One region of the Pseudomonas sp. PLMAX genome, then DNA from elsewhere that is predicted to be linked to it. Evidence: riboswitches for the same ligand, from Rfam matches in the RefSeq annotation. Region 1 holds a riboswitch; each other region holds the start of a gene.
What was found. Region 1 has a riboswitch for cobalamin ahead of cobW (cobalamin biosynthesis protein CobW). Riboswitches for the same ligand answer to the same signal wherever they lie in the genome.

Region 1 (10,607 bases):
TTTGCGGCGGAACAACCACGCACTGATCAGGCCCAGGGCCAGCCAGAACGCCACGTTGGTCAGCTGCGAAGCGATCTTGAACTGAGCTTCCAGAGCTTCTGGAGCGAGCATCGAATGCACCTCAGGTTGCGGTGCGCCAATCACGTGCGGAACGGCGAGGATGGCTACGCCGAGAATCTTCATCAGCCAGTTTCGGCTGAATACGATCAGGGCGATGCCGACTGCGGTGGAAGCTGCAGTACCGATCCACCAGATCTGCCGTTGCGCCAGATCCGCCGCCGCGGTGCCCGGCAACTCGGGCGGCAGGCCGAGCGTCGGCGCCAACACGAAGGTAACGTAACCGGCCAGGCCCCAGAGCAGGCCCTGGGAGGTCTTGGTCGGCGCGCGCAGGGTATAGAGGCCGGCGAGCATCAAGGCGAAGCCGACTGCCACCACCAGGTTACCGCCGGTGGTCGACAGCACGCGCTGCCAGCCGTCTTCCGGCTCCCAGGCTTCGGCGTCGTGGCTGTGGGCAGCGACGCCCGCGGCGTGTTCGTGGACTTCAACGGCGGCAGGTTCCGATTTCTCGTAGGTTTCGGCCTGCAAGATCAGCGGAGAAACCCAGAAACTCTGCAGCAGGGTCAGCAGCAGGGCAGCCAGCAGCCCGCTGAAACCTGCGGTTTGCGCAATACGCTTGATCATGTCGGCAGGTCTCAATGGCACGGGAACGCTGAGCTGTGGCGGGTATCGTGAGCGGCGTTGTGCACCGCTTCGATGTGCGAGAAACCGGCGAAATACACCAGGCACGCGCCAAGGATCGACGCGCAAGCGGCGGCGGTAAGGCGTTGGGACAGGGTAGTGGTGCTGCTGGCGGTGGTGCTGTGGCCGGTGCTGCTGATGATCGACATGGCGCTTCCCTCTGTTCTGTCAGCGGGGAATAAGAGCGCAGGCAGGCCCTCGCACGACCGAGCGCGCAGAAGTCCGAACAGCGCCCGCCCACCGCGGGTTTGTTGAGTCAGTGATCGTGTTGGTCACTTTGTGTTGCGGGCCGGTCTCCGGGCTCACGAGGGGCGCAGGCGTTAGCCTTGACCTGCAAGCGTCACCTTCCCATGCCACGTTGGCACAGTGGATCTGACGCTTCGCTCGCTTACCGTTGCGGGGGCAGCACCGGACTGACATGGGCTTGAGTAAAGCACATGATTCACCGGTTTCCCGTTTCACCCTGTGAAGGGCACCCGTAACAAGGTGCGTAGGAGAGCATGGGCGAGGGGCGGGCGTCAATTGGCAAGGGTTCTCAACTCGGGACCGAGTCGACCCCATCGCGAGCAAGCTCTCTCCCACAGGTGATCGCATTCCCATGTGGGAGCGGGCTTGCTCGCGAAGGGGGCGCCGCCAATCTCATGTGAACATTGACCCGCCCCAATACCATGCGTAGCCTTGCGCATTCGAGGTTCTTCGGCATTTGTCGAAGCTAAGAAGGGAACGCGGTCAATGCCGCGGCTGCCCCCGCAACTGTGAACGGTGATGTTCGCTGCCACGCCACTGCACGCTCAAGTCCGAGCCCGCGGGAAGGCGCAGCGAATGCCAGGCTTGAAGGCCAGCACACCGTCAGCCAGGAGACCTGCCTCGATACAGATTCTCACTACAACCGGGCGGGGTGATCCGGTGGCGAACGCTTCTGGCGCGCTTGTGCGTGGCCGGTCCTCGTCCCGTATGCCCGCCACCTTGCCAAAGGGCATCCGATGAAAACACTGGCCAAACTCCCCGTCACCATCGTCACCGGTTTCCTCGGCTCGGGCAAGACCACCTTGCTGCGGCACATGCTCGACAACGCCCAGGGCCGCCGCATCGCGGTGATCGTCAACGAGTTCGGCGAACTGGGCATCGACGGCGAAATCCTCAAGCAGTGCTCCATCGGTTGCACTGAAGAAGAAGCCAACGGCCGTGTCTATGAGCTGGCCAACGGCTGCCTGTGCTGCACCGTGCAGGAAGAGTTCTTCCCGGTAATGCGCGAACTGGTGGCCCGTCGCGGCGATCTCGACCACATCCTGATCGAAACCTCGGGCCTGGCCCTGCCAAAACCGCTGGTGCAAGCCTTCCAGTGGCCGGAAATTCGCAGTGCCTGCACCGTCGATGCGGTGATCACCGTGGTCGACAGCCCGGCCGTGGCGGCGGGCACCTTCGCCGCCTTCCCGGACCAGGTCGACGCCCAGCGCAAACTCGACCCGAACCTGGACCACGAATCGCCGCTGCACGAACTGTTCGCCGACCAACTGTCCAGCGCTGACCTGGTGATCCTCAACAAGGCCGACCTGATCAGCCCGGAAGACCTGGCTCGCGTGCGCCTGGAAGTCGCCGAGGAATTGCCGCCGGCGGTGAAAGTTATCGAAGCCAGCAGCGGTCGCTTGCCGCTGGACGTGCTGATCGGCCTTGGCGCCGGTTCCGAAGAGCACATCGACAGCCGTCACAGCCACCATGATCATCACCACGATGGCGATGATCATGACGACCACGATCACGACGCCTTCGATTCCATCTCCATCGAACTGCCGCAAGCCGACGAAAGCCTGCTGATGGATGCGTTGACCCAACTGGTGGTCGAGCACAGCATCCTGCGCGTCAAGGGTTTCGCGGCGATCCCGAACAAGCCTATGCGCCTGCTGATCCAGGGCGTGGGCACCCGGTTCGACAAGCATTTCGACCGCCAGTGGGGCGCTGTAGAGGCACGTACCACGCGCCTGGTATTGATCGGCCAGGCACTGGACGCCACCTTGCTCGAAGCGCAATTGCGCGCCGCGCTCAGCGTGTAACCCATGCACCTGCTCAGGACCCAGCCCGGCGGATTCGTGTCGGATGACAACATTGCCGACCTTGGACAAACCCCCGCCGAGCTGGTGATCCTGTGCAGCGGCGACTCCAGCCTGGCGCTGCTCGCCGAAGCGGCTCAGCAGTTGCCCGACGACTACCCGAGCGTGCGCCTGGCCAATCCGATGCAGGTGCAGAATCATGCGTCGGTCGACCTGTATGTCGACCAAGTGTTGCGCCACGCCAAAGTCATTCTGATTTCGCTGCACGGCGGCATTGCCTATTGGCGTTATGGCGTCGAGCGGCTGGTGGAGCTGTCGCAGCGCGGCGTGCAGCTGATACTGGTACCGGGCGACGATCGCCCGGACCCGGAGCTCAGCGATCTCAGCACCGTGGGCCCCGAGGAACGTGACCGTCTTTGGCAGTTTCTGCGCCAGGGCGGCATGGGCAATGCCCTCGACTTTTTCCGCTGCCTGGCCAATCGCTGGCTGGATCGCGACTACGCCTGGGCCGAACCGCAAACCCTGCCGCGAACGGCGATTTACCACCCGCGAAAAAGCCCCGCGCAACTGACTGACTGGCAAGCCGACTGGCAGGCCGGTCAACCGGTGGCCGCGGTACTGTTCTACCGCTCGCATTTGCAGGCGGCGAACACCGCGTTCATCGATGTTTTCTGCCAGCGCCTGCAGGCGGCGGGGTTGAACCCGTTGCCGGTTGCGCTGGCCAGTTTGAAAGAGCCTGGCTGCCTTTCGGTGGTCGAGGACTGGCTGGATGAAACTTCAGCCTCAGTGATCTTGAACACTACCGGTTTCGCCCAATCGAGCCCTGAAGCACCGCACTTGCGACCGTTTCGCCGCAATATTCCGGTGATCCAGGCCATTTGTGCCCAGGACAACGAGCCGGGCTGGCGCGCCAGCGAACAGGGCCTCGGCCCGCGAGACCTGGCGATGCACATTGCGTTGCCCGAACTGGACGGGCGCATCATCAGCCGGCCGATCAGCTTCAAGGACCTGGCCTGGCGCAGCGAGCGCAGTCAGTCCGACGTGGTCTGCTACCGCGCGCAGCCGGAACGCATGGACTTTGTCGCGCAACTGGCGCGGCGCTGGATCGAGCTGGCGCGGGTACCCAACGGGCAAAAACGCATTGCGCTGATCCTGGCCAATTACCCGACCCGCGATGGTCGTATCGGCAATGGCGTTGGCCTCGATACCCCGGCCGCAGCGCTGAACATCTTGCGTGCGCTTCACAGGGAAGGGTATCCGCTACCGGCGCAGTTGCCAGGCAGCGGCACCGCGTTGATCCAGCAATTGCTCGGCGGTGTCAGCAACGACCTCGATACCCTCGACCAGCGTCCGTGCCAGCAAAGCCTGGCGATGGACGACTATTGGCTCATGTTCAACCAGTTGCCCGAAGCCAACCGCCAGGCCGTGCTGGACCGCTGGGGTGCGCCGGACAGCGATCCGATGTGCCGTGGCGGGCGAATGATGATCGCCGGGTTGCGTTTTGGCCTGACCTTCGTCGGCATCCAGCCCGCGCGGGGTTATCAGGTGGACCCGAGTGCGGTTTACCACGACCCGGACCTGGTGCCGCCCCACGGCTACCTGGCGTTCTATTTCTGGTTGCGCAACACCTACGGTGCCCATGGCGTGATCCACGTCGGCAAGCACGGCAACCTGGAATGGTTGCCGGGCAAGGGCGTCGGGCTGTCGGAGCACTGCTGGCCGGATGCACTGCTCGGGCCGCTGCCGAACATCTATCCGTTCATCGTCAACGATCCGGGCGAGGGCGCCCAGGCCAAGCGCCGCACGCAAGCGGTGATCATCGATCACTTGATGCCACCGCTGACCCGCGCCGAAACCTACGGGCCGCTACGCAACCTCGAACTGCTGGCCGACGAGTATTACGAGGCGCAATTGCTCGACCCGCGCCGTGCCCGGGAATTGCAGCGCGATATCCTGCAACTGGTGCGCGACACGCACATCGATCGCGAATTGCAGCTGGACGACCAACTGAACAGCGATGCCGATGCGGCGATCTGGTTGCCGCGCCTGGACACCTACTTGTGTGACTTGAAAGAGTCGCAGATCCGCGATGGTTTGCACGTGTTTGGCGAATCCCCGGTGGGACGGCTGCGCATCGATACCTTGCTCGCGCTGCTGCGCATTCCACGGGGCGATGGTCGTGGTGCGCAGTCGAGTCTGCTGCGGGCGTTGGCCAAGGCGTTCGAATTGGGCTTCGATCCGCTGGATTGTGCGCTGGCCGACCCATGGAGCGGACCGCGCCCGAACGCATTATTATCGCTAAGCGAGGAACCCTGGCGCACCACCGGCGACACCCGCGAACGTCTCGAACTTTTCGCCACACAGCTGATCTCCTGTGGGAGCGGGCTGTTGCGCGAAGCGCGTGTCAGCCACATCACCTTTCATTCTGACACCGTTGCGAGCAAGCCCGCTCCCCACAGAGCGCGAGTTGGTCTGACGTGAACGCCATCCTCGACCACCTACGCGAAGTGGTCGCCCCCAGACCGGACGCGCCTGTGGTCCCGCAGAGATGCGCGGCCTGCTCGACGCCCTCAGTGGCCGTTTCGTCCCCGCCGGCCCAAGCGGCGCACCCAGTCGCGGTCGCCTCGACGTGCTGCCGACCGGGCGCAACTTCTATTCGGTGGACGTGCGCAACCTGCCAACCACTACCGCGTGGCGCATCGGTTTCCAGTCGGCCAACCTGATTCTTGAACGCCATCTGCAAGACCATGGCGATCATTTGCGTCAACTCGGCCTGTCGGTCTGGGGCACCGCGACCATGCGCACCGGCGGCGACGACATCGCCCAGGCCATGGCGTTGATGGGCGTGCGCCCGGTCTGGGCCACCGGCAGTCAGCGGGTAGACGACTTTGAAATCCTGCCGTTGAGCTTGCTTGATCGACCGCGGGTGGACGTTACCCTGCGTGTATCGGGTTTCTTCCGCGATGCCTTTGCCAACTTGATCCGGCTGTTCGATGCCGCCGTGCAAGCGGTGGCCGAGCTGGACGAGCCAGACGACCTCAATCCCCTGGCCGCCAAGGTGAGCGCCGAACGTCAGGCGCTGCTGCAATCGGGGATGGATGAAGACGCTGCCCGGCGACAGGCCGGATGGCGCATTTTCGGCGCCAAACCCGGCGCCTATGGCGCGGGCGTGCAGGGTACGATCGACGGTCGACTGTGGCAAAGCCGCGAGGACCTGGCCGAGGTCTACCTGAACTGGGGCGGCTACGCCTACGGCGGTTCCGACGAAGGCACCGCAGCCCGTGAGCAGTTCTCCCAGCGCCTGGGCCAGATGCAAGCCGTGCTGCAAAACCAGGACAACCGCGAGCACGACCTGCTCGATTCCAATGACTACTACCAGTTCCAGGGCGGCATGCTGGCCGCCGTGGAAAGCCTGCGTGGCGAGGCAGCGGCCAGTTATCACGGCGATCACAGCCAGCCGGACTTGCCGAAGATCCGCACACTGAAGGAAGAGCTGAACCGGGTCATCCGCTCCCGGGCGGCCAATCCGAAGTGGATCGACGGGGTCAAGCGCCATGGCTACAAAGGCGCCTTCGAAATGGCGGCGACGGTGGACAACCTGTTCGCCTTCGACGCCACCACGCAGTTGATCGACGATCACCAGTACGCGCTGCTGGCGGATGCCTATTTGCTCGATCCGGGTACGCGGGATTTCGTGCGTGAGCATAACCCTCATGCCCTGCGCGACATGACCGAGCGCATGCTCGAAGCGCAGCAGCGGGGGATGTGGAAAGAGCCGGGGGATTACCGCGAGGCCCTGGAGAACCTGTTGCTGGATATAGAAGAAGACAGCTGATAAACACCACCGACCATGACCGAGATTGAACAATGACCGACACCCCCCATTTCCCCCTCTCCGCCGTGGTCGGCGCCGACGATCTGAAGCTCGCGCTGTACCTGACCGCCATCGACCCGAAGATCGGCGGCGTATTGATCGAAGGCCCGCGCGGCATGGCCAAGTCGACCCTGGCCCGCGGCCTGGCGGACCTGTTGGCCAGCGGCCAGTTCGTCACCTTGCCCCTGGGGGCCACCGAAGAACGCCTGGTTGGCACCCTCGACCTCGACGCGGCCCTGAGTGAGGGTCGCGCACAATTTTCCCCGGGTGTGCTGGCCAAGGCTGACGGCGGCGTGTTGTATGTCGACGAGGTCAATCTGCTGCCCGATCACCTGGTTGACCTGCTGCTCGACGTGGCCGCCAGCGGCACCAATCTGGTTGAGCGCGACGGTATTTCCCATCGGCATTCGGCGAAGTTCGTGCTGATCGGCACCATGAACCCGGAAGAGGGCGAGTTGCGCCCGCAATTGCTCGATCGCTTTGGCTTGAACGTCGTCCTCGGTGGTCACACCGCCCCGACCGAGCGCGGGCAGATCATCCGTCGACGCCTGGATTTCGACAGTGATCCGCAACGATTCTGCGCCGAATGGGAGAGCCAGCAGCAGTCGTTGCGTGAGCGCTGCGAAAAAGCCCGCAGCACATTGGCGGGCATTCCCCTCGACGACGAAGCGCTGGCGCAGATTACCGAGCGCTGCTTTGCCGCCGGTGTCGATGGCTTGCGTGCCGATCTGGTCTGGTTGCGCGCGGCGCGTGCGCATGCGGCGTGGCGCGGGGCTGCATCGATTGATGTAGAGGATATCGACGCGGTCGCCGAGTTTGCCCTGCGCCATCGTCGTCGAGAGCATACGCCACCTGCACCACAACAGAACCAGGCCCAGTCCGGGCAGAATTCCAACCCCAGCGAAGGCCAGGGCCAGTGGGGCGTAATGCCCGCTCAAGCGCTGCCGGTCGGCGCGCGGCGTGAAGTGCCGAGCTGGCCAAAAAAGCCCTAGGCATTCGCCCTCGATCTGACGCGGGGGCGAATGCCAGACCCCGTGCCGGACGGCTCGATTCCGGCAAACAGGGTAAACGTCACGCGGCCGATGGTGGCTCGATCAATTGGCCAGGCACGCTGCTCAACGGTCGGCCGCGGCAGCGCCAGGACGTGTTGTTCCAGCAACGCACGCGTTCAGCTCATGAACTGTGGCTGGTGATCGTCGATGCCTCGGCGTCCACCCGGCGTCATCAAGCCTTGAGCGATGCCAAGGGTTTGCTGGCGCAATTGTTCGACGACGCCTACCGCCAGCGCGCGCGCCTGGCCTTGCTGACGGCCAGCGGTGCGCTGCCGAAGTGGCAGGTGCAGGGGCTGAAAGCGTCGACGGGGTTGCGCCCATGGCTCGATGGCCTGGGCGCCGGTGGCGGTACGCCGTTGCTGGCGGCGCTGGGTGAAGCGGGGCGCTGGCTGGCCGCGCGGCAAAAGCGTTTTCCGGCGGAGCAGCAGCGCTTGTTGCTGGTGACCGATGGCCGTCTGAAAGAATGGCCGTCGTTGCCCACGCTCGATTGTCCTGCATTGGTGATCGACATCGAGCGCGGGCCGATTCGTCTCGAACGCAGCAAGGTATTGGCGGCGCAATTGCAATCCGAATATCGGCATATCGACGAACTACTTCCGGGCTGAGTTCTGCGTTGTCTGTGCTGGCCCAATCGCCAGCAGGCTGGCTCCCACAGTGATCCGGGTGAGACACAGAAATCATAAACGCCGGATTCCCCTGTGGGAGCCAGCGTGCTGGCGATGAGGGCCTCAGGTTCAAAGCTGAAATTGCCAGGTACGCGTCACTCAAGCACCAGTGCAGTCCGGGGCACTGGAATCGGGTTGCGCATCAGCAAGCCCACCACCAACGCACCAAACAATCCCGCCAACCCCGCGACCCAAAGCAAGAGACTGAAACCACCCACAAACGCTTCTCTCGCCAGCGGCTCGACCACCGACCGCGCAGCCTCCGGCACCAGACTCAACGCCGCCGCCATGTCACCGGCCACCACCCGCGAGGCAACCCCTTGGGTCTGTTCAAGCCATTGCCCACCCTGTGCCGCCAGGCCGTCGTGCAGCAACCGTTCGCTATGCCCCGAAAGCAACGCGCCATACACGCCGATGGCCAGCATCACCGCGCTGAAGCGCATCGTCGTACTCATGCCCGAGGCCATGCCGGTGCGTTCCCTAGGCACGCAGGCCATGATGTTTTTCTGCGTATCGCCATTGAGCAGTCCCGCGCCGGCACCCGTCACGGCAATCGCCAGGGCGAAGGGCAGGTAACCGCCGCTATTGACCGCCCAGGCGCTGAGCAAATTACCGCTGCCCACCAGGGTGAGTCCGATGGCCATCATGTTTGCCGGCGTCACACGTCCCGCCAGGCGTGCACCAATGCGCGGAAAGATCAGCATGGTCACGGCAAACGGCAGCATGCCCAGCCCGGCGGAAATGGCGGTAAAACCCAGCCCGTTCTGCAGGTAGAACGGCAACATGGTCATCATCACCTGGGCGCACGCGGCGTAGGAAAACATGCCGAGCAGCGCGCCAATGAAGCGCGGATGCCTGAACAGTTGCAGATCGATCATCGGCCGCTGTTGCAGGCGCTCGATCACCACGAACAACCCCAGCAACAGGGCGCCGCCCACGAGGCGGGTGTAGGTGACGGGGTTGTCCCAGCCGATCCGGTTGGCTTCGATCAAGCCCCAGATCAGGCACAACAGGCTGGCGCTGAAGGCCAGGCTGCCCCACGGATCGAGGCGCGCAGCCTGGGCATCGCGGGATTCCGGCACCGCGCGCCAGACCATAACCATCAGCAACAGCCCCACAGGCAGGTTGAGATAGAAGATCCAGCGCCAACCAATGTATTCGGTGATCAAGCCGCCCAGGGTCGGCGCCGCCGTCATCGCCACGCCCATGCAACCGCCCCAGAACGCCCAGGCCTTGGCCCGTTCGACTTCATCGTGGAAGGTGTGGCCGATGGAGGCGAGCGCTGAGGTCAACAGCAGCGCCGCACCGACGCCCTTGATGGCGCGGGCAATGTCGAGAAACAGTGCATTCGGCGCCGCCCCACAGCCAATCGACGCAAGGATGAAGATGCCCAGCCCCCACATCAGCATTTTCTGCCGGCCAAAGCGATCGGCCAGGCTGCCAGCGGGCAGCAACAGCGCGGCGAAGGCCAGCATGTAGGCGCTGACCACCCATTCGATGTCGGCGAAATTTGCTCCCAGGTCCCGGGCGATGCTGGGCAAGGTAACGGCGACGATGTTGGTGTCGAGCACGATCAGCGAGCACACCGCAGAGGCAGTGAGCAAGGTCAGGCGCGGGCTCACCTTGGGTTTGACGGACATGGCCAGGGTTCTCTACTGTGAGGTTGGGTGCAGCTTATCGCTGGCTGACGCGGCCTTTGTTAGGCGCGCACCGTCACTTCATTACCTTTGAGCTAATGCACCGATGGACATCCGTCATTTCCGCTATTTCCTCGCTGTTGCCCGGCAAGGCAACTTCACTCGCGCCGCCGAACAACTCGGCATCGCACCGCCGACCTTGACTCGGCAGATCCAGGACATGGAAAACGAACTGGGCACGCGCCTGTTCGTGCGCCAGACCCGTGAAGTCAGCCTGACCGAAGCCGGCGCTGCACTGTTGATCGAAGCCGAGGCGACGGTGCGGCAATTCGAATACGCCCAGCAAAACGCCCAGCGTGCCGGGCGTGGCGATATCGGCCACATCGAACTGGGTTATGTTGCGTCGGCGGTGTATTCGGGGCTGCTGCAAAAACAGGTGCAGGGATTTGCCGCCGAGTACCCGGATGTCAGCCTCAATGTGCGGGAAAGCCCCATGGCCAGCCTGGCGAACATGATCCTTGAAGGGCGCTTCGACCTGGGCTATATCCGTTGCCCGCTGGCCCTGCCCGAGGGCATCGAGGCTGTGCAGTTGA
Region 2 (10,607 bases), 2.3 Mb from region 1:
ATTCGATAACACCCTGTGGAGTGGCCGGGTGCTTGAGGAGAATCCCGAAAGTGAAGATACCCGCGCCATCCAGGCGCTCAATTGTGCCTTGAAGGATGATGCGCGGGTAGACCTGTCGTTGCTGCCGTTGGGTGATGGGCTGACGCTCTGCCGCAAACGCTGATCTCCAGGCGCACAGCATGGCGGCCTCAAAGCCGACCCATCTCCCACGGCCGTACCCGATCTACTGTGGGAGCTGGCTTGCCAGCGATGACGGCCTGACAGCCTCACCATCTCCACACGGCCGTACCCGATCTATTGTGGGAGCCAGCCTGCGGGCGATGGCGCGGCCTGACAGCCGACCCATCTCCCACGGCTGTACACGATCCACTGTAGGAGCTGGCTTGCCAGCGATGACGGCCTGACAACCGCACCATCTCCCCACGGCCGTACCCGATCTACTGTGGGAGCCAGCCTGCTGGCGAAGGCGGCCTGACAGCCGACCCATCTCCTACGGCTGTACACGATCCACTGTAGGAGCTGGCTTGCCAGCGATGGCGGCCTGACAGCCGACCCATCTCTCCCGGCTGTACCCGATCAACTGTGGGAGCTGGCTTGCCAGCGATGACGATCTCACAGCCGACCTTTTTTTTGATGACGGAGTACATATCCATTCCTTCGGTAACGGCCACCTATGGTTTCGCCCTTACGGCGAGTCACTTGGAAAAGCCCCAAGTAACCAAGGGCTCTTGCCCCTGGCGTTCGGTGCCTCGCTGTGGCTCGGCATGCCCTCGCTCCGGTCCTGCTCCGTGGGCCCGCCGCGATGGGCCATCCATGGCCCAGCGCGGCTAAACCGGCATCCATGCCGGTTTACCCACTGCGCAGAACCTCCACTCGGCCTCACGATGGGGCAAGAAGATCAAGATCAAGATCAAGATCAAAATCAAAAGCCAGAACCAAAGCCAAAGCCAAAGCCAAATCCGAAGCAAGGCGGCCGACCGACAGGCCTGTTTCATGTGCAGGTTATTGCACCGCCGACACCCGCCACACCTTGTTCCCCACATCATCGGCCACCAGCAAACCCCCTTGCTGATCAACCACCACACCCACCGGCCGGCCCATGGCTTTTTCCTCATCATTGAGAAAACCGCTGAGCACATCCACCGGTTGACCGCTCGGTTTGCCGCCGCTGAAGGGCACGAATATCACTTTGTAGCCACTATGCGGCTTGCGGTTCCATGAGCCGTGCTGGCCGATGAAAGCGCCTTCCTTGAACTGCGCCGGCAGCTTGTTGCCTTCGGCAAAGGTCAGGCCCAATGAGGCGGTGTGCGGGCCGACCGCGTAGTCCGGGGCAATCGCCTTGGCCACAAGGTCGGGGTTTGGCGGCTCGACGCGCACGTCGACGTGCTGGCCGTAATAGCTGAATGGCCAGCCATAGAAAGCGCCGTCCTTGACCGAGGTGATGTAGTCCGGCACCAGGTCGCTGCCGATTTCGTCGCGCTCGTTGACGGCGGTCCACAGCGCGCCGCTTTGTGGCTCCCAGGCCATGCCGTTGGGGTTGCGCAGGCCTGAAGCGAAGATCCGGTGGTTGCCGGTGGCACGATCCACTTCCCAGATCGCCGCGCGCCCTTGCTCCTGGTCCATGCCGTTTTCGCCGACGTTGCTGTTGGAGCCCACCGTGACGTACAGCTTGCTCCCGTCCTTGCTGGCGATGACGTTCTTGGTCCAGTGGTGATTCAGGGTGCCCCCTGGCAGGTCGACGACTTTGATCGGCTGCGACTTGATGGCCGTGTCGCCATCGACATAGCGAAAGCGCAACAGCCGGTCGGTGTCGGCAACGTACAGGTCATTGCCGACCAGGGTCATGCCAAAGGGCGAGTTGAGGTTTTCCAGGAACACCGTGCGGGTTTCGGCGATGCCATCGTGGTTGCTGTCGCGCAGCAGCGTGATGCGGTTTGGGCTCGGCACGGCGGCACCGGCACGTCCCATGACTTTCTTGGTGATCCAGCCCTTGATGCCTTTGTTGTCATCGGGTTTGGGCGGGGCGTTGGTTTCGGCGACCAGCACGTCGCCATTGGGCAGCACGTAGAGCCAGCGCGGATGATCGAGGCCCTCGGCGAAGGCGCCGACCTGGGTGCCGCTGGCCGCGATGGGTTTGGCGCCGTCCGCCCAGCCGATGGCCGGGGCGATGTTCATCGTCGGGAACAGGGTCTTGTTGGGTTCCGGGAGCTTGGGGGACGGCCCGGTGCCGTCGGTGACTTGCAAGCGGGCGGTTTCGCCACAGGCGGCGAGCCCTCCCGCTAATGCGATAACGAAAACCAGCTGAGACGTGCGCATTGCTGACTTTCCCTATGAATGAAGTGACTTAAACCATAGAGAAGCGCGGCAGCCCGATGGTTCAACGTCAGCCGCGAGCTTCCTTGAGCAGCACGGCAATACCGGGGTGATAGTGACCGGCTTCGTTGCGCAACTTGCGATAGGCATAGGGGAAATACCAGGCCACGGCGCAGCTGTGCTCCTTTTGCAGGTCATCGACCATGTCCTGAAGTTCTTCGGGGGTGGCGCCTTGCTGGTTCTTGTGCGGCGCGACGAACAGGCAGCCGATTTTCAGGTCGCTGGCGTAGCTGATTTTTTTCGCGTCGCTGGTGATGTCCAGCAGGGCCTGGGTCAGGTTCAGGCTGTTGACCCGTGGCCAGCGTTGCGTGGTCTGCAGCCAGGCGCGTGCTTCGGGCGTGGCGATAAACAGATCGGCGCGGCCGTTGCGTTCGCCTTCTTCGGTCTGTTTGCGGGTAGGTGATTGTTGCAGGGTGATCATTTCGGCCATCCAGGCCGCAGCGGACAGCAGGCCGAGGTTGGCTTTTTCGTCGAGCCAGTAGGGGGTTTCGTTGTCGCCGCGCACGGCGTTGTAGCGGTCGATGCAGTCGAACCAGCGTTCCAGGACCGGACGCAGGAATTCCAGCTGCGGATTGCTGATAATGATGCCTTGCATGGGGTTCACCCTTGTTATTGTGATGTGGTGTTGTGGCTATTTGATATCACTGCTGGGCCTGTGGCACAAGATTGACGTCACTTTCTTGAAGGTGGGCAGTTATTCGCGGCACCGCCACGTCTTCAATTGACGCTCCACCCCCAACCCTCTAACCTTCGCCGCTTGTTTCAGGTGCTCTGTGACTTGGGTCGACAGAGTGAAACAGGGAAGCCGGTGAGTTGAGTGCTTCAGTCGATGAAGCCCTGCGATCCCGGCGCTGCCCCCGCAACGGTAAATGAGTGAAAACTGCGTCAGAAGCCACTGCGTCGATCGTTGATGCGGGAAGGCGCGCAGTCTGGCAATACGCCGCTCATGAGCCCGGAGACCGGCCTGATCCATCCAAGCGGCATCACGGTGGGCGATGCCAGGTTTCTTGCCGTCTATTCTTGTGCCTGCCCGCCGTTAATCCTGCCTCAACGGAGAGCTCCCCCATGTCTGATACCCCTGATCGTGACGAACGTCATCTGGCGCGCATGCTGCGCAAAAAGGCCGTGATCGACGAACGCATCGCCAATTCCCCGAACGAATGCGGCCTGCTGCTGGTGCTGACCGGCAACGGCAAAGGCAAGAGCAGCTCGGCCTTCGGCATGCTCGCCCGTGCCATGGGGCATGGCATGCAGTGCGGTGTGGTGCAGTTCATCAAGGGGCGTAACAGCACCGGCGAAGAACTGTTCTTCCGGCGCTTCCCCGAGCAGGTGCGTTTTCATGTGATGGGTGAGGGTTTTACCTGGGAGACCCAGGATCGCCAGCGCGACATCGCGGCGGCCGAAGCGGCCTGGGCGGTATCGCAGCAACTGCTGCGCGACCCATCGATTGGCCTTGTGGTGCTGGACGAGCTGAACATCGCCCTCAAGCACGGCTACCTCGATCTCGATCAGGTGCTCAGCGACCTGCAAGGGCGCCCGCCAATGCAGCACGTGGTGGTCACCGGTCGCGGCGCCAAGCCGGAGATGGTCGAACTGGCCGACACCGTCACCGAAATGGGCATGATCAAGCACGCCTTCCAGGCCGGTATCAAAGCGCAAAAAGGCGTCGAGCTGTGAATCAACCTCGTCATTGCCCGGCGGTACTGATTGCCGCGCCGGCCTCCGGCCAGGGCAAGACCACCGTGACCGCCGCGCTGGCCCGGTTGCATCGCAACCAGGGACGCAAGGTGCGGGTATTCAAGTGTGGCCCGGATTTTCTCGACCCGATGATCCTCGAACGCGCCAGCGGTGCGCCGGTGTATCAACTGGACATGTGGATGGTCGGCGAGCAGGAAAGCCGTCGCCTGTTGTGGGAGGCCGCCGCGGAGGCTGACCTGATCCTGATCGAAGGCGTCATGGGGCTGTTCGACGGTACGCCGTCGAGTGCCGATCTGGCGCGGCATTTCGGCGTGCCGGTGCTCGCTGTGATCGACGGTACCGCCATGGCCCAGACCTTTGGCGCACTGGCCCTGGGCCTGGCGCGCTATCAGCCGGACTTGCCGTTTGCCGGCGTGCTGGCCAACCGCGTGGGCACCCTGCGCCATGCGCAACTACTCGAAGGCAGCCTGACCGAAGGCCTGCGCTGGTACGGCGCCTTGTCTCGGGAGACCGGCATTGAATTGCCAAGTCGCCACCTGGGCCTGGTGCAAGCCAGCGAGTTGAACGACCTGGACGTGCGCCTGGATGCAGCGGCAGACGCCCTGGCCAGCAGTTGCGAAGTCGCGCTGCCACCGGCGGTGACCTTCGCCGCGCCGGATGTAATAGCGGCCGAACCGCTTCTGGCTGGCGTGCGCATCGCCGTGGCCCGTGATGAGGCGTTTGCCTTCACCTATGGCGCCAGCCTGGATCTGTTGCGGGCGATGGGTGCCGAGTTGCGGTTTTTCTCGCCGATCCGTGACGCTGTTTTGCCCGAGGCGGACAGCTTGTATCTGCCGGGCGGCTATCCGGAATTGCACCATGTGGCGCTGTCGCAGAACACCTCGATGTTGGCGGCGATCCGCGCGCACCACGCGGCGGGCAAACCCTTGTTGGCGGAATGTGGCGGGATGCTTTATCTGCTCGATTCGCTGACCGATGTCGAGGGTACTCGGGCAGAGCTGGTCGGCTTGTTGAAGGGCGATGCGGTGATGCAGAAGCGCCTGGCTGCGTTGGCCTTGCAGGCGGTTGAGCTACCGGAAGGTTCACTGCGTGGGCACACTTATCATCATTCCTTGACCACCACCGAACTGACACCGATTGCCCGGGGCTTGAGCCCTAACGGCGGACGCGGGGCAGAGGCGGTTTATCGCGAGGGGCGGATGACGGCCTCTTATGTGCATTTTTATTTTCCGTCCAATCCGAAGGCGGTTGCCGCGTTGTTTGCGCCCGACCTTGAGGCCGCCTTCGCTGGCAAGCCAGCTCCTACAGCGAAGAGGCCATGACCGACAACGCCTTCTCCGAAGCCGAACGCGATGCGGTCTACCGCGCCATTGGCGAACGCCGCGACATGCGCCACTTCGCGGGCGGCACGGTCGAGCCCGATTTACTGCGGCGCCTGCTCGAAGCCGCGCATCAGGCCCCGAGTGTCGGCCTGATGCAGCCCTGGCGCTTCATCCGCATCAGTGACCGCGCGCTACGCAGCCAGATCCAGGTCCTGGTGGAGCAGGAGCGCGTGCGCACCGCCGAGGCCCTGGGTGAGCGCACCGACGAGTTCATGCAGCTCAAGGTCGAGGGCATCAACGATTGCGCCGAGGTGCTGGTCGCCGCGCTGATGGACGATCGCGAACGGCATATCTTCGGTCGTCGTACCCTGCCGGAAATGGACCTGGCCTCGTTGTCCTGCGCGATCCAGAACCTCTGGCTGGCATCCCGCGCCGAAGGGCTGGGCATGGGCTGGGTCTCGCTGTTCGAGCCGCAAGCCCTGGCGGACCTGCTGGGCCTGCCGCCGGGTGCCAAGCCCTTGGCGATTCTTTGCCTGGGACCGGTCAAGGCCTTTTATCCGGCACCGATGCTGGTACTCGAAGGCTGGGCGCAGGCGCGTCCGCTGAGTGAGCTGTTGTATGAAAACTATTGGGGAGTGAGTCAATGAGTGTGGCGTTGTTGAGTGTCGCCGCGGTGGCGCTGGATGCGCTGCTGGGTGAACCCAAACGCTGGCATCCGCTGGTGGCGTTCGGCCGATTTGCCGAGCGCATCGAGCAACGTTTCAACGGTGGCGGTCGCGGCTGGCGCAGCCATGGGGTCACCGCGTGGGTGATCGCCGTGTTGCCGCTGACCCTGTTGGCTACGGCATTTTCCTGGGCGCCCTACGTCGGCTGGATCGTCGAGATTCTTGCGCTCTATTGCGCCCTGGGCATGCGCAGCCTCGGTGAGCATGTCACGCCGGTGGCGAAGGCTTTGCGCAGCGATAATCTTGAAGAAGCACGCCAACGCGTGAGTTACCTGGTCAGCCGTAAAACCAGCGATCTGGATGAAACCGCCGTCGCCCGCGCCGCCACCGAATCGGTGCTGGAAAACGGCAGTGACGCGGTGTTTGCCGCATTGTTCTGGTTTGCCGTGGCTGGCGCGCCGGGCGTGGTGCTCTACCGTTTGAGCAACACTCTGGACGCGATGTGGGGCTATCGCAACGAGCGCTTCGAGCGGTTCGGCTGGGCGGCGGCGAAGATCGACGATGTGCTCAACTACATTCCCGCGCGTCTGGTGGCGTTGACCTACGCGCTGCTGGGCAAGACCCGCCTGGCGTTGAAATGCTGGCGCACCCAGGGGCCGACCTGGGATAGCCCGAATGCCGGCCCGGTGATGGCGGCGGGTGCCGGTGCGTTGGGCGTCGAGTTGGGCGGGCCGGCGATTTATCACGGTGAACTGCATCAGCGCCCGAAGCTGGGCGAGGGCGTGCCGGCGGATGCCGACGCCATCGACCGCGGCTGGCAACTGGTCCAGCGAGGGGTATGGTTGTGGCTGCTGATTTTGTGCGTGGGGGCTGAATTTTATGCTTGAGCACGGTGGACGACTGCGCAAGGCGGCGCACGATTACGGCATTGACGAAGCCGATTGGCTCGACCTGTCCAGCGGCCTGGCGCCCTGGCCGTTTCCCGTACCCGACATCCCGCTGCGGGCCTGGGCGCGGTTGCCGGAAACCGATGATGGCCTGGAGCAGGCGGCCTGCGACTATTACGGCACCCTGCAGGCATTACCGGTCGCTGGCTCGCAGATGGCCATTCAGTTGCTGCCGCGCTTGCGCCGGGCGGGTAAGGTCGGCGTGCTGTCGCCTTGTTACGCCGAGCATGCCGAGGCGTGGCGGCGCAATGGCTACATTGTGCGCGAGGTGTTGGAGCAGGAAGTCGACTTCTTTGTCGACAGCCTCGACGTGCTGGTGGTGGTCAACCCGAACAACCCGACCGGGCTGAACCTGACGCCCGCGCGCCTGCTCGACTGGCATTCGCGCCTGGCCCCGCGTGGTGGCTGGCTGGTGGTGGACGAGGCCTTCATGGACAACACGCCGCACCTGAGCGTGGCGCCGTTTGCCCATCAGGTCGGTTTGATCGTGCTGCGCTCCTTTGGCAAGTTCTTCGGCCTGGCCGGGGTGCGCCTGGGTTTTGTCCTGGCGGAGCGCCGGTTGCTCAAGCTGCTCGCCGAGCAGGTCGGGCCGTGGGCGGTCAGCGGGCCGACCCGGGTGCTGGGCCAGGCGTGCCTGCGCGACACCGAAGGTCACACGCGCCAGCGCTTGCGTGCCGATGAGGCCAGCGCGCGGCTGGCCACCTTGTTGACGCAATACGGCTTCGAGCCCCAGGGCGGTTGCGCCCTGTTCCAATGGCTGAGCACCGAGCGCGCCGAACTGCTTCACGACTTCATGGCCCGGCGCGGCATTCTGCTGCGCCTGTTCACCCACAACAGCAGCCTGCGTTTCGGCCTGCCTGGCGATGAAGCCGACTGGGCACGTCTCGCTTCGGCGCTGGACGCCTACGCCAAGGAACACCCATGACCACGCTGATGGTGCAGGGCACCACCTCCGACGCCGGTAAAAGCACCCTGGTAACGGCGCTGTGCCGCTGGGTGACACGCCAGGGTGTCCGCGTGGTGCCGTTCAAGCCGCAGAACATGGCGCTCAACAGCGCGGTGACCGCCGACGGTGGCGAGATCGGCCGCGCCCAAGCGGTGCAGGCCCAGGCCGCCCATCTTGAACCCCACACCGACATGAACCCGGTGCTGCTCAAGCCCAACAGCGATACCGGCGCCCAGGTGATCATCCATGGGCGTGCGGTCACGACCATGAACGCCGTGGCCTATCACGACTACAAGGCTATCGCCATGCAAGCGGTGCTGGCCTCCCATGAACGCTTGAGCGCGGCCTATCCCGTGGTGATGGTCGAAGGCGCGGGCTCACCGGCCGAGATCAACCTGCGTGCCGGCGACATCGCCAACATGGGCTTTGCCGAAGCGGTGGATTGCCCGGTGGTGCTGATCGCCGACATCAATCGCGGCGGTGTTTTCGCCCACCTGGTGGGCACCCTGGAGCTGCTGTCGGCGAGTGAGCAGGCGCGGGTCAAAGGCTTCATTATCAACCGTTTTCGTGGCGATATCGCGCTGCTGCAGCCCGGTCTCGACTGGCTCGAGGCGCGCACCGGCAAACCGGTGATCGGCGTGCTGCCCTACGTGATGGACTTGCACCTGGAAGCCGAGGACGGCATCGATCAGCGCCAGGCCGACAAGGCCGGGCAACTGTTGAAAGTGGTGGTGCCGGTGTTGCCGCGCATCAGCAACCACACCGATTTCGATCCGCTGCGCCTGCACCCGCAAGTGGACCTGCAATTCATCGGCCCCGGCCAGGCGATTCCACCGGCCGACCTGATCATTCTTCCTGGCTCGAAAAGCGTGCGCAGCGATCTTGCGTACCTGCGTGCCAATGGTTGGGACACCGCGATTTCCCGGCATTTGCGCTATGGCGGAAAAGTCCTGGGCATTTGCGGTGGTCTGCAGATGCTGGGGGAGCAGGTGCATGATCCGCTGGGGCTGGAAGGGGCGTCGGGCTCAAGTGCGGGGTTGGGGCTGTTGGCGTTTGAAACGCAGTTGGAAGAAGAGAAGCAGCTGCGCAACGTGCGTGGGCGCCTGGTGCTGGAGAATGCTGAAGTCAGTGGTTACGAAATCCATGCCGGCGTCACTACCGGACCGGCATTGGAAAACGCTGCCGTGCAGCTCGATGACGGCCGCTGCGACGGTACGCAAAGTCGCGACGGGCAGATTTTCGGCACTTACCTGCATGGCCTGTTCGAGTCGCCGGCGGCGTGCAGTGCGCTGTTGCGTTGGGCGGGATTGCAGGATGTGCAGGACGTGGATTACCACGGGTTGCGCGAGCGGGATATCGAGCGGTTGGCGGATCTGGTGGAGAAACATCTGGATACCGGGCTGTTGCGTGAGCTCTGTGGGATTTGAGTTGGCTTTACCGGCCCCTTCGCGGGCAAGCCCGCTCCTACAGTTTGACCGCGTTCCCTGTAGGAGCGGGCTTGCCCGCGAAGGGGCCCGTCATGACACTGCACAATTTATGGAATAAACCATGCTCCAACTGATCCTCGGCGGCGCCCGCTCCGGCAAGAGTCGCCTGGCTGAAAAACTGGCAACCGACAGCCAGCTCCAAGTGACCTACATCGCCACCAGCCAACCCTTGGACGGCGAAATGAACGAGCGTGTCGCCCATCACCGCGCCCGCCGTCCCGCCGAATGGGCGTTGATCGAAGAGCCGCTGGAACTGGCCCGCGTCCTGCGCGAGAACGCCAGCGCCAACCGCTGTCTGCTGGTGGATTGCCTGACGCTGTGGCTGACCAACCTGCTGATGCTGGACGATGCCGAACGCCTGAACGCCGAGCGCCAAGCCTTGCTCGAATGCCTGGCCTCATTGCCGGGTGAAATCATTTTTGTCAGCAACGAGACCGGAATGGGTGTCGTGCCCCTGGGCGAATTGACTCGCCGCTACGTCGATGAAGCCGGTTGGCTGCATCAAGCCCTGGCCGAGCGTTGTCAGCGCGTCATCTTGACGGTCGCCGGCCTGCCCCTGACTTTGAAAGGAACTGCGTTATGAGCCCATCGTGGTGGCTGACCCCGTGCCAACCTATCGACGCCCAGGCGGTCGAGCAGGCGCAAGCCCGTCAACAGCAACTGACCAAACCGGCCGGGTCGCTCGGTCAGCTTGAGTCGGTAGCGGTGCAGCTGGCCGGGCTCCAGGGGCAGGTCAAGCCGAGTCTGGAGCGGTTGTGGATCGCGATTTTTGCCGGTGACCATGGTGTGGTGGCCGAGGGCGTCTCGGCTTATCCCCAGGAAGTCACCGGGCAGATGCTGCACAACTTCGTCAGCGGTGGTGCGGCGATCAGCGTGTTGGCGCGGCAGTTGGGCGCCTCCCTGGAAGTGGTCGACCTCGGCACCATCACGCCGTCGTTAAACCTGACGGGTGTGCGTCACCTGAACATCGGTCCGGGCACGGCGAATTTCGCCCAGGGTCCGGCGATGACCCTGGCTCAGGGCGAACGCGCCTTGCAGGCCGGTCGCGACAGCGTGCAGCGTGCCATCGCGATGGGCGCGCAACTGTTCATTGGTGGCGAAATGGGCATCGGCAACACCACGGCGGCCAGCGCCCTGGCCTGTGCCTTGCTGGATTGTCCGGTGGTGCA
Region 3 (10,607 bases), 960 kb from region 1:
CCACAAGCGCAGCCCAGGGGAGCGCGATTATGACCAGGCAAACAATCGATTATCGTCCGGGCTGCCATTGTGAATACTCAGGCAGTCCTTTCCCATTCAGCCACGCTACGTCCTGCTCCGTCCAGATGTGGAACTCGGGCCTGGCGCCAGGCTCCTCATCCAGCGTGGCTACGCGCACGATCATCGCGGCTGAACCGTTACGCTCAGCGGCAAGGTGCGATCCGCAGTGGCAACAGAAGTGTCGCAGCTTCCCGGGCGATGACTCGAAAGCCCGCAATGCCTCCAGGCCTCGAGTCCATCGGAAATGCGGCCTCAGCACGCCTGCCGTGGAAACATAAGCGGCGGCATGGGTCTTGCGGCAGGTACTGCAATGACAATGGCTGATGGGCATATCGATGCTGTCTATCTCATAACCTACCGCCCCACAGGCGCAGCTTCCTTTCATTTCATCCTCCGGTTTTGTCACGTGCAGATCAGGGCATGACTGGTTTTTGCAGTTTGCTACGCAGCAAGCTCGACATAGCTCGACTCGCCACCACCAGTCGCACCCGACAACCAGCCCCATACGAAGGCCAGCGTGGTATGTCCCGTGTGATCAACGCCCACCGTGCCACGGGACCAGCCGGAAAGAATCTCGCCCTCCGTGGTCAGGCAATGAAACAGCAGCTCGATGGTATCGGGGCCTGTCACGCGGCCGACTTGGTGGCCCATGCGGATCTTGCCGCCCTGGTAAGTCCCCAAAATGGCATCGCCCTCGACCTCGTAATGAAATACCGTGCCTGCGCCGGATAGCCCATGGGTGTTGCCCGCTACGGTAAATCGGCGATCGTGCAAGCGCTCGCTGAGTTGAGAAAAGGGGATTTCCATAATGTCGCGTCCTTGTAGTGGAGAGGGTCCATTCCAGCGTTGGCTGCATCGCTGGTCGTAATTTACCGACGAATCATCCCTGCCGGGTGGAAAAGATTGCCGGCATCTGCAGATGCTTGTAAATGGCCAAAAACCGCAGGCCGAAGGTGAAGATCAAGGCAATCCAGCCGGCGACCCAGATGGTTGGGAACACGTCTCGCAACAGCACGTAGAGGGTACAGCCCAACAGAATGGGCGTGGCGTAGATCTCCCGCGACATCAGCAGCGAAACCCGACCAGCCAGGACATCCCGGACGATACCGCCGCCGATGCTGGTCAGCACGCCCATCATCACTGCCAGGGGGGCGGCCAGCTGCAAGGCCAGGACTTTTTCGGTGGCCGACAAGCCGAACAGCGCCGCTGCCAGACCGTCGAGATACAGCAGGATACGGTAACGTCGTTGCAGGCGTTGCGTGCAAAAGAACGCCAACAGCGCAGCGAACAGGGCGACCCAGATGTAGTTGAAGTCGGCGATCCAGAAGATCGGCAGATCGAGCAGCAGGTCCCTTATCGTGCCACCCCCAATGGCGGTGATGATCCCCAGCACTACGGCACCAAATAAATCCACATCGGCTTTCTTGATTGCCAGCACGCCGGTGATGGAAAACACGGCAATGCCCAACATTTGCTGGAAATAAAGCATCTGGTATTCCTTTCAGGTGGCGGCTGGCCAATGCGCCTGCGAGCAGCCTCCTGAGTGTAATTCAGTGCAAGCCCGGATTTGCGCTTGTCACAACGATATCCGACCTTTTCACAACCTGCCTGTCAGCGGGTATTCGACCGCCAGGCGTATCTGGTCCGTGTCCAGTTCTGCCTGGGCCGTATTGCCCCGATGCACATTGTGTCGCAGCGACAACGTGGTGCCTTTCGCCGCGCCACCTTGCACCACATAACGCATCTCCAGGTCGCGCTCCCAATGTTTGCCGCCTTCGCCATAACCCAGATAGGCATAACCACCTTGCGGGTCGACGTGGCTGCCATCGATCTGACTGCCGCGTACATAAGCGGCGCTCATGGACAGGCCCGGCAACCCCCAGAGGCTGGCATCCAGATTGTAGCGGGCTTGCCAGGATTGTTCATTGGGTGCGTTGAAGTCCGAGAGCTGGACGGCGTTGCTGATGAAGATCGCACCACGGGTGACGTAGTCGAACGGCGTGTTTCCATCGACCTGCTGATATCCGAGGCTGAAGCCGTGGGGGCCCTGGGTGTAAGTGGACATCAGGCTCCAGGTGGTATTGTCGATCCTGCCGGATAACGACTTGCCCTCATCAGTGGTGCGGTACAGGTTGAGGTTGAATGCCAACGAGCGCTGTTCACCCAGCGGCTGGAGGAAGGTGCCACCCAGGTAATGCTGGTTCCAGGTGTCCTCGTAGCGCGATGAATAGAGGCTGAGGTTCAGGTTCTTTGCCGGTGCGAAAACCACGCCCGCGAGATCGAAGGTCTTGCCTTTCAAGGCGTTGGAGTAATTGACCACCAGGCCCTGGTCGTGACTGCTGGCATTTCGATCGGTACTTTCGGTGAAGTGTCCTGCCACCAGCTTCAGTGCCGCGAACTCGTTGCTGGTGAGGAACAGGCCGGTGGCGGTTTCCGGCAGCAGGCGACTGTCGGATGAACTGAACACCGGGGTTTTCACCCGCTGCTCGCCGTAGCTCAGCACTGTCGAGGATGCGCGGAATTTGATCGCGGCACCGCCACGGCTGAACTCGTCCTTGGGATGCCCCTGGTTGTCGAGCCCAAGCAATCGCGCTTTCCCTGCGCGGCCACCGCCGCTGTCCAGTTGTATGCCCAGATAGGCATGGGCATCCAAACCCACCCCGATCAGACCTTGGGTGAAGCCCGATTGCAGCGTACCCATCAGCCCGTAGCCCCATTCCTCGGCGTAGCCATTACGCTCGTCACGCGGCTTGTAGGCGTTACGCGCAGCGCTGTTGCGGGCGCCATGACGGTACTCGCGATGGTCGTAGACCGTGCGATTGAGCACACTCCAGGCGCTGTCCTGGACAAAGCCATTGGCTTGCGATTGCGCCGAATCAGCCAGCGTGAATGGACTGGCCAGGGCGAGGAGAAAGGCGGATCGGGTAGGCATTTTCGCGGTGTCCACAAACAAGATCAGGATGAACGCAGGCGCAGGATCTGCGCGCCGTCAAAGGGGTCGATGAGGTAGTGCGCATGGACGCCGAAGGTGTCCAGCAGGCGTTGTGGGGTCAACACATCAAGCGGTTTGCCCAGGGCCACCAGGCGGCCCTTTTCCAGAACGGCCAAACGATCACAGGTGAGTGCCTGGTTGAGGTCGTGCAGGGCAATCACGGTGGTCACGGGCAGCGCGTGAACAACCTGCAAGATCGCCAGCTGATGCTGGATGTCCAGGTGATTGGTCGGTTCGTCCAGTAGCAGGATCCGCGGGCGCTGGGCCAGGGCGCGAGCGATGTGCACGCGCTGGCGCTCGCCACCGGAGAGGCTGCGCCAGGTGCGGGTCCGCAGATGAGTCGCATCCACATCGCGCAAGGCCTGATGGACGATGTCATCGTCTACAGCCGACCACGGACTCAGGGCCGACAGCCACGGCGTTCGGCCCAAGGCCACGGCATCGAACACACTGATCGCATCCAGGGTGTCGGCCTGTTGTTCAACCACCGCCAGGGTTTGCGCGATGGTTCGCCGTGACAGGGTCTTGAGGTTTTGGCCATTGAGGTGGATGTCCCCCCGGCTGGGGCTGCGCACGCCGGCCAGCAGTTTGAGCAGCGTGGATTTTCCCGAACCGTTGGGCCCCACAAGGCCCAGGGTCTCGCCGGGGTGGATGTCCAGGTGAATGTCGCGCAGCAACTCGGCATCGCGGATCGAGAACCCGACACCGGCGCAACTCAGCACGGGGTCGTGCAGAACAGGTGCAGCCGCGTTCATCGGGCATTCCTCCGACCGACCAGGATCAGCGCGAACACCGGCGCGCCGACCAATGCGGTAATCACACCGACCGGTATCACCTGGCCCTTGATGAGCGTGCGCGAGAGCACATCGGCGGCGATCAGGAACACCGCGCCACCCAGCGCACTCGCCGGCAGCAGGCGCGTGTGCCCAGTGCCCAGCAACAGCCTGGCGGCGTGGGGAATGACCAATCCAACGAAACCGATGGAGCCGACGATCGACACCATCACCGCCGTCACCAGGGCGGCACAACCGATCAACAGAAATTGCACGGGACGCACTGCGATGCCGAGCGAGGCCGCAGAATCCGCGCCAAAGGTGAAGGCATCCAGCGCACGCCGGTGCCACAGGCAAACCGCGAGGCCGGCGAGCGCAACCGGCACCGCCAGCCACACCGAAGGCCAACGCACGCCACTGAGATTGCCCAGCAACCAGAACATGATGCCGCGGGCCTGTTCGGAACTGGCCGACTTGGTGATCAGGAACGCCGTGAGCGCATTGAACAGCTGCGAACCGGCGATCCCCGCCAGGATGATCTGCGAGGTGCTGCCAGGCGAACCGCTGGCCCGGCCGAGCAAGACAACGACGGCAAAGGCTGTAACGGCCCCGGCAAACGCCCCGGCCGACATCGAGATCGCTCCGGCGCCAAAGCCCAGCAATGCCACCAGCACCGCGCCCGTCGAGGCCCCTGCGGAAATGCCCAGCAGGTAGGGATCGGCCAAGGGGTTGCGCAGCAGCGATTGCAGGATCACCCCGCAAGTCGCCAGGCCCGCACCGCAAGCCGCCGCCACCAGCGCGCGGGTCAGGCGGTAGTTCCAGACGATGCCCTCGTCGATGGGATCGAGGGCGTAACCTGCAGACCACAGTTTGTTGGCCAGCACCTGGAACACCACCGCCGATTCAATGTTGGTTTCACCGATGGCCACACCGGCGGTCACGGCCAGCAGCAGTATCAGCGACGCAAGCAGGGTGCGAATCAGCGTCCTGGTCATTGCGGCAGGTCGTAGCCGTTGATGGCGGTGGCCAGCGCTTCGAGACCTTCGAACGTTCTCAGGCTGGCCTGCATGGCCATGGCGTCGAGGATGATGATGCGGTTGTTTTTCACCGCGTCCATGTTGCGGGTCACAGGATCGCTGCGCAGGAATTGCAGTTTCTTATGATAGTCGTCAGCGGGGAAGCGCCGGCGATCCATGCGCGCGATCACCAGGAACGTCGGGTTGGCCTTGGCGATGGTTTCCCAGCCAACGGTTGGCCACTCTTCGTCGGACTGCACCACATTGCGCACGCCCAGGGTGTTGAGCATGAAGTCGGGAATGCCCTTGTGCCCGGCGACATAGGGGTCGATATCCAGGCTGGCACTGGAAAACCAGACCAGCGCGCTGGTGTGCTTGAGGTCCTTGCCTTGCACCAGGGCCATGGACCTGGCCAGGCTGGCCTGCAGTTGTGCGTTCAGCTGTTGCCCACGGGCCTGGACGTCAAAGATCTCGGCCAGTTGGGTGACGCTTTTGTAAATGCTTTCAATCCGAAACGGCTGCAGGCGAGTACCGTCAGCACCCACCAGGTTGTCCTTGGACTCGCAGTCCGAGGGCATCAGGTAGGTGGGAATCTGCAGCTCGTGAAACTGCTCGCGAGTACCGACTGCGCCTTGCGGGCCAACCATCCACTCAAGCTCCACGGCGACCAGCCCCGGGCGCTTGCCGATCACCGATTCGAAACTCGGCTCGTTATCGGCCAGGCGTTCGATCCTGTCGTTCTGCGCCTTGTACTGAGCCAGCACATCATTGAACCACAGCGAAGTACCGACCAGTTTGTCGCCCAATCCCAGGGCGAAGAGCATCTCGGTGCCGGCCTGGCCGATGGTCACCGCCCGGGCAGGGGCGTGGGCGAAGGTCAGCGTGCTGCCGCAGTTCTCGACTGTAAGCGGGTAATGAGTAGGGGAGGCACAGGCGAGGGAAGTTAGACCCAGGCCCGTGACGAGGGCGACAAAGCGGGGCAGCAGCATGATGCAATCTCCATTTGAACCGTACTCGGCGCAAGGGTCTGGAAACACATCATCGAACGCTGCCGAAAAGGCAGAGCAGGGCCCGTCACCTGGGTGACGCGCGCACAAGGATGTCCTCCCCGGACACCCCGCCGGTTAGTGATTGTTGCTTGGCCGGCAGGTCTCCTGACTGGTGCGTCATCGCCTGCTCCAGCCTTCCCGGGATTCGATCCCAGTGGCAATTCAGGAGCAGGCTCAGCACCTACAGTTGCGGGGGCAGTTCCGTTTGATGCGTTGGCAGCATCACGGATTCCCTATTAATCCCATGTGGAAACCGGCGGCGGCATGGTAGTCGATCATGCCGCCCGAGGCGAACCCATCTCCTGATCAGAAGTATTTAAGCCAGCCGATATCACGCCGACGCGCCTTCAATGCGGCGAACCAGCGCACCGGCAGATACAGCGCCGCAGCCAGCAGCACGGCAGTCAGCCACACGGCCCAAATGCCATCGAACCCGAAGTAGTCGCCGTGGTTCAGACCGAACAACGCCACGCTGACCAGGTACAGCACTTTCAGCACATAAAGATGGAGCAGGTAGAAGAACATCGGTGCCGCGCCAAAGACCGCCAGGGTGCTGATCCACTTGTGTTGCCGGGCCCGCTCGAAGCCCAGCAACAGCAAGAGCCCAATGCCCAGCGTCAGGCACAGGAACAGCAGGGAAGGTGGGTATTTGGTGATGTTGAAGAAGCTCATGAGGGTGTGTGTGGTGCTTTCATGGACCGCCCAGTGTGCCTCGCCATAACCGTTCGCCAGGCGCAGGAGGACAAAACCGATCAGTGCGCCGGCCCCCGCCAGCAACAGATAACGTTGACGCAGGGCGGTCGAGGCGGGGCGGGCGAACCAGGGGCCGATGCTGTAACCCAGGGCAATGACCCCGATCCACGGCAGCACCGGGTACGACGTGCGCAGGCGCAGGCTGTCGGAGAATTCGATCCAGCCGCGATCATGCAGAATGGCCCAAGGGATGTGCAGCGCCGAACCGACCGGGAAGTGCAGGGAGTCGAGCAGATTGTGCCCGCCCACGATGATCAGCCCCAGGCCGCAGAGGATGGGTCGCGGCAGCCAGACCAGTGCGGCGAGGGCAATCATGCTGACGCCGATCGCCCAGATCACCTGCAGGTAAATCACGGTGGGCGGGAACTGGAAGGTCCAGGCGAAATTCACCAGGGTGAACTCCAGCACCACCAGGAACAGGCCACGCTTGAACAGAAAGGTCGACACGGCGTGCTTGCCCTGATGCTTTTCACCGTACAGAAACGCAGACAAGCCCGTGAGCAGGACGAACACCGGCGCACACAAATGGGCGAGCGTGCGGCTGAAAAACAACGTCGGTTCAGTGCTGTCGATGAGCATCGGGTCGGTGACCTGGCGGTGCAGGAAGAAGGTTTCGCGCACGTGATCCAGCAGCATGAAGATGATCACCAATCCCCTGAGGGCGTCGATGGACATCAGGCGTTGGCTAACGCTGGTGATGGGTGGGGTTTGAACAAGGTTTGTCATTGAAAGTCGCGGTCCGTGAGTATTGATATAACATAACATTTAATCCGGGCAAAAAAAAGAGGTCAACAGGGCAAGACAGCGGGGGGATGAAGGCTTGAGGTTGAGCGACCCGCAAGGCCGCTCAATTCAGGAGGGGTTTAGAAGAGAATATAAGCGGATGCCGTTGTTTGATTCAGGTCCATGTTGCCGACCTGCAGTACTTCATATTCAGCGCGGACACCGATGTTGCGAAATACATCGAGTTCAACGCCGGCACCGTAGGTCAGGTCCACGCCCGTATCGTCATCGGCGGCATTGCCGTCAGCATCCCAGGCATGGGCACCGACAATGCCGAATACGCGCACTCGGTCTCCCAACGGAAAGCCGAGATGGGCACTGGCCTGGACAGACTTACCGTCGAAATCCAGATTGCTGTCTTCGAATTGGCCGAGATCAACGAAGGCGCCTTCGAAGGCCAGATAGCCGTTGAGTCGATAACCTGCAAAAACCTTATAACTGGTGTCTTCATCGTTCAAATGGACTTTGTCGGTTTCAATGCTGCTGACGCCAGCGCCAAGATATAAACCTTTGTCATCAGCGAGCGCCTGAAAAGACAGTAACGAAAGCAGTGAAACGAAGCCAAGGTTTCGAAATAGCATGTGAGGCAGGGTCCTTCTACGGGTTGTCGATGGGTGTTGGCCGAGAATTTGAATGAGCGTGAAGAATGATTGAAGTCATTGATTGATATTTATGAATGGCTTCAAAGGGTTTGATAGGTGTTAACCAACCAGGCTAAGGCAACGCCCGATAAATAGGCGGCCAGGCAAAAGATGACTTTCTGTTTGAGTGGAAGCGAATTCAGTCGATAGCGCATGCTTATCCCCTTGGGTAGAAACAAGCATGCTGACCATTCAGGTTGTTGGATGAAAATTATTGATTGTTATTTTTGGCGGCCGTGGCCAGTTTTGCAGAGTTACGCCTGGCCGTTTCCGAGGGGGTTTCTCCATAAGCATCCTGATACGCTTTGGAAAACCGGCCCAGATGGTGAAAATTCCAATACATGGCGGTTTCAGTGACCGTCGGCCAAGTGTTGCGGATCAAGTCCCGACGGGCACGAGCGAGTCTCAGGTTCTTGATGTAAGCGATCGGCGAAATCCCGAATGTTTCGACGAAGCCATGGTGCAAGCTGCGAGTTGTGGTTTGCAGTTGTTTGACCAACGCCTTCATGCTGAGGGATTTTTTGGTGTTTTCATGAATGTATTGCATGGCCTCTATTGCGATCTTTCTTCTTCGCGGGGGAGTAAGCGCGGATCGGCCAACAGGTATCAGGGCCCGTAGCAGAGAAATCAGCAACGCACTTTCAGCCGCTGAAGTTTCAGCGCAGCTGAGCGGTTGCAAACGAGGCGGGGTGGCGTCCATGGAGTAGGCGTTGATCGCCTGAATGGCGGATTGCACCAACTGGTAATGTGCAACCTGAAAGCGCTGCTCCTTTCTATCCCGCAGCATATCGATGGAAGAATGGTTTCCAAGGCAATGTACGTAATGTTCGAGAGTCGTGGTCAGGGTGAAAAGCGTTTCATTCGGCTCGCAGGTGTAGTGCACGGGCTCACCGCTATACAACACGATGATTTCGTTAGGCCACAAATGATGATTATTGACCGTGGGTCGACCCACCAAAGCCTGTGAAATGGCAAGGGTTACAAAGCCCTGAGGGACACAACCCATCAAGGTGACGGTTGAGTCAAACTCCAGACGACTGCATTGCAGCCTGGAACCCTGAAAGAGCTTGTGCTGCCTGATGTTTGCTTCGTGTTCCAACGGGGCGAGGCTCAGCTGCCAACGGCCAACTGTTCTATCGGTTTGGTCCGCAGGCGTGGCCGTTACGTGAAAGACTTCATCAGGGATCATGATGCTCATGGAATAGATTGCTCTTCAGCTAATTGGACAGTGCCCGGGTTTTTCTCAGGCATCGACAATGCCGCAGTAAAGACGTACGCGTCGCTCGAGGATAACTCCACCAGGCCTTGAAGTTTATCGGGTGCCAGGTTCGATCCAAAGATCGCGGTTTTCTGGCTGGCCGGGCCGATGGCTGCCGCATCAAAAGCAAAAAAATCCTCAGCACGATAGGCTGTGACAATCCTGTAATCGGACTTTTCATCGCTCAGCTTGTTCGTGTTGCTTTCAAGACGCGTCAGGTCGGCGCCATAGAGTTCCTTGTCATCAGCCAAGGCCTTGAGAGACAGCAATACACCAAAGGATACGGTAGCGAGGTTTCTTAGCAGCATTGACGTGCGTTCCTTGTTGATGATGTTTTCAGGCAGTGCCTGCGGATAGTCCTGCTCCCACGATGCTGGTTGAAGTCAAAAACTCATATTTCGCTCAAACTGGAGTCAGCGACAGGTCGTGACTCCGATTGTTGATTTTGTGGCGGGGCAGGCAAGGCGTTGTCAAAAGCGTCTTCATCGTCATGGGCTTGCTTTTCAGAGTAGATTTTCAAGTGCTTGAGCTTGATTGTTTCGTTCGGGCTCAATTCCAGTTCGTAGAGTTCGATTTCCGTACTGCCGACCGAATATTCATTGTGTGCCGCTGCAGCAAACGATAGTGCAGCCAGCGCTAGAGCTGCCAGGATCCTGGTTATCATTGATTTGATGACTCGCGGAAAATGTATGTTTTCAACGCTGATGTCAGCAGGAACGACTTCGAGCGCTACAAAGGCGGGATGTTGCGGGGGGAGGGGGTTTGATTCAAATTAGTAATTATTATTTTTGTTCTGATGTGATGGGTTGCAGATGTCTCAGTGATTCATGCAGCGCAAGCGGCCAATGTCATGTACATAAAAGCATACGGCGTTTTTGTTGGAGGTGGGGAGCAACTCATAGTTGAGAACGGCGCCTTCCTGTAGAACGAATTGACGCCTGAAAAACAGATCCGGCGTCTTTTCAATGGCGAATAATTCAGTGTCCTGGCTGAGTTTGACGTTGCTGATCTTTATTTGCACATGGTGTTTGCTTTCCCGGACAATCTGCGCCGAGATGGTTGCATTACGAATCTTTCCGTTCAGGCTTTCAATCGTGGTTTGTGTCAGTCGGCCATGGCCGATGGTCAGGTACTCTTCGGTATTGAGTTGATTGGAGTCCTCCAGCCATTGACGAGTCATGGTTTGATAACTGATATTTTCCATGTAATAAGAGGGCGAATAGGTCAGGGAAAAGACACAGGCGGCGTTGATGATTGCAAGCACGATCCAGTGAACAGTTGA

Region 2: it holds a riboswitch for cobalamin, as region 1 does, so the genes downstream of both, cobO (cob(I)yrinic acid a,c-diamide adenosyltransferase) here and cobW (cobalamin biosynthesis protein CobW) in region 1, are expected to answer to the same signal.
Region 3: it holds a riboswitch for cobalamin, as region 1 does, so the genes downstream of both, DKB71_RS15175 (ABC transporter substrate-binding protein) here and cobW (cobalamin biosynthesis protein CobW) in region 1, are expected to answer to the same signal.

The regions. Positions count from the first base shown of each region.
Region 1 is NZ_CP064949.1:4,217,170-4,227,776, reverse strand. It holds gene DKB71_RS19280 (CbtA family protein) at 1-681, opposite strand, end outside; gene DKB71_RS19275 (CbtB-domain containing protein) at 693-887, opposite strand; cobalamin riboswitch at 1,008-1,233, opposite strand; cobalamin riboswitch at 1,411-1,623, shown strand; gene cobW (cobalamin biosynthesis protein CobW) at 1,722-2,789, shown strand; partial or broken gene cobN (cobaltochelatase subunit CobN) at 2,793-6,621, shown strand; gene DKB71_RS19260 (ATP-binding protein) at 6,654-7,652, shown strand; gene DKB71_RS19255 (vWA domain-containing protein) at 7,772-8,317, shown strand; gene DKB71_RS19250 (MFS transporter) at 8,473-10,017, opposite strand; gene DKB71_RS19245 (LysR family transcriptional regulator) at 10,121-10,607, shown strand, end outside.
Region 2 is NZ_CP064949.1:1,940,275-1,950,881, forward strand. It holds gene DKB71_RS08970 (O-methyltransferase) at 1-163, shown strand, start outside; gene DKB71_RS08975 (PQQ-dependent sugar dehydrogenase) at 1,003-2,316, opposite strand; gene DKB71_RS08980 (hypothetical protein) at 2,384-2,968, opposite strand; cobalamin riboswitch at 3,121-3,356, shown strand; gene cobO (cob(I)yrinic acid a,c-diamide adenosyltransferase) at 3,439-4,050, shown strand; gene DKB71_RS08990 (cobyrinate a,c-diamide synthase) at 4,047-5,393, shown strand; gene bluB (5,6-dimethylbenzimidazole synthase) at 5,390-6,040, shown strand; gene cbiB (adenosylcobinamide-phosphate synthase CbiB) at 6,037-6,945, shown strand; gene cobD (threonine-phosphate decarboxylase CobD) at 6,938-7,930, shown strand; gene DKB71_RS09010 (cobyric acid synthase) at 7,927-9,378, shown strand; gene cobU (bifunctional adenosylcobinamide kinase/adenosylcobinamide-phosphate guanylyltransferase) at 9,500-10,021, shown strand; gene cobT (nicotinate-nucleotide--dimethylbenzimidazole phosphoribosyltransferase) at 10,018-10,607, shown strand, end outside.
Region 3 is NZ_CP064949.1:3,261,387-3,271,993, forward strand. It holds partial or broken gene DKB71_RS15140 (LysE family translocator) at 1-37, opposite strand, end outside; gene DKB71_RS15145 (GFA family protein) at 50-445, opposite strand; gene DKB71_RS15150 (hypothetical protein) at 502-867, opposite strand; gene DKB71_RS15155 (trimeric intracellular cation channel family protein) at 941-1,549, opposite strand; gene DKB71_RS15160 (OprD family porin) at 1,658-2,992, opposite strand; gene DKB71_RS15165 (ABC transporter ATP-binding protein) at 3,016-3,807, opposite strand; gene DKB71_RS15170 (FecCD family ABC transporter permease) at 3,804-4,820, opposite strand; gene DKB71_RS15175 (ABC transporter substrate-binding protein) at 4,817-5,830, opposite strand; cobalamin riboswitch at 5,968-6,163, opposite strand; gene DKB71_RS15180 (DUF1624 domain-containing protein) at 6,197-7,369, opposite strand; gene DKB71_RS15185 (outer membrane beta-barrel protein) at 7,507-8,007, opposite strand; gene DKB71_RS15190 (helix-turn-helix domain-containing protein) at 8,279-9,265, opposite strand; gene DKB71_RS15195 (hypothetical protein) at 9,262-9,633, opposite strand; gene DKB71_RS15200 (hypothetical protein) at 9,717-9,989, opposite strand; gene DKB71_RS15205 (hypothetical protein) at 10,143-10,607, opposite strand, start outside.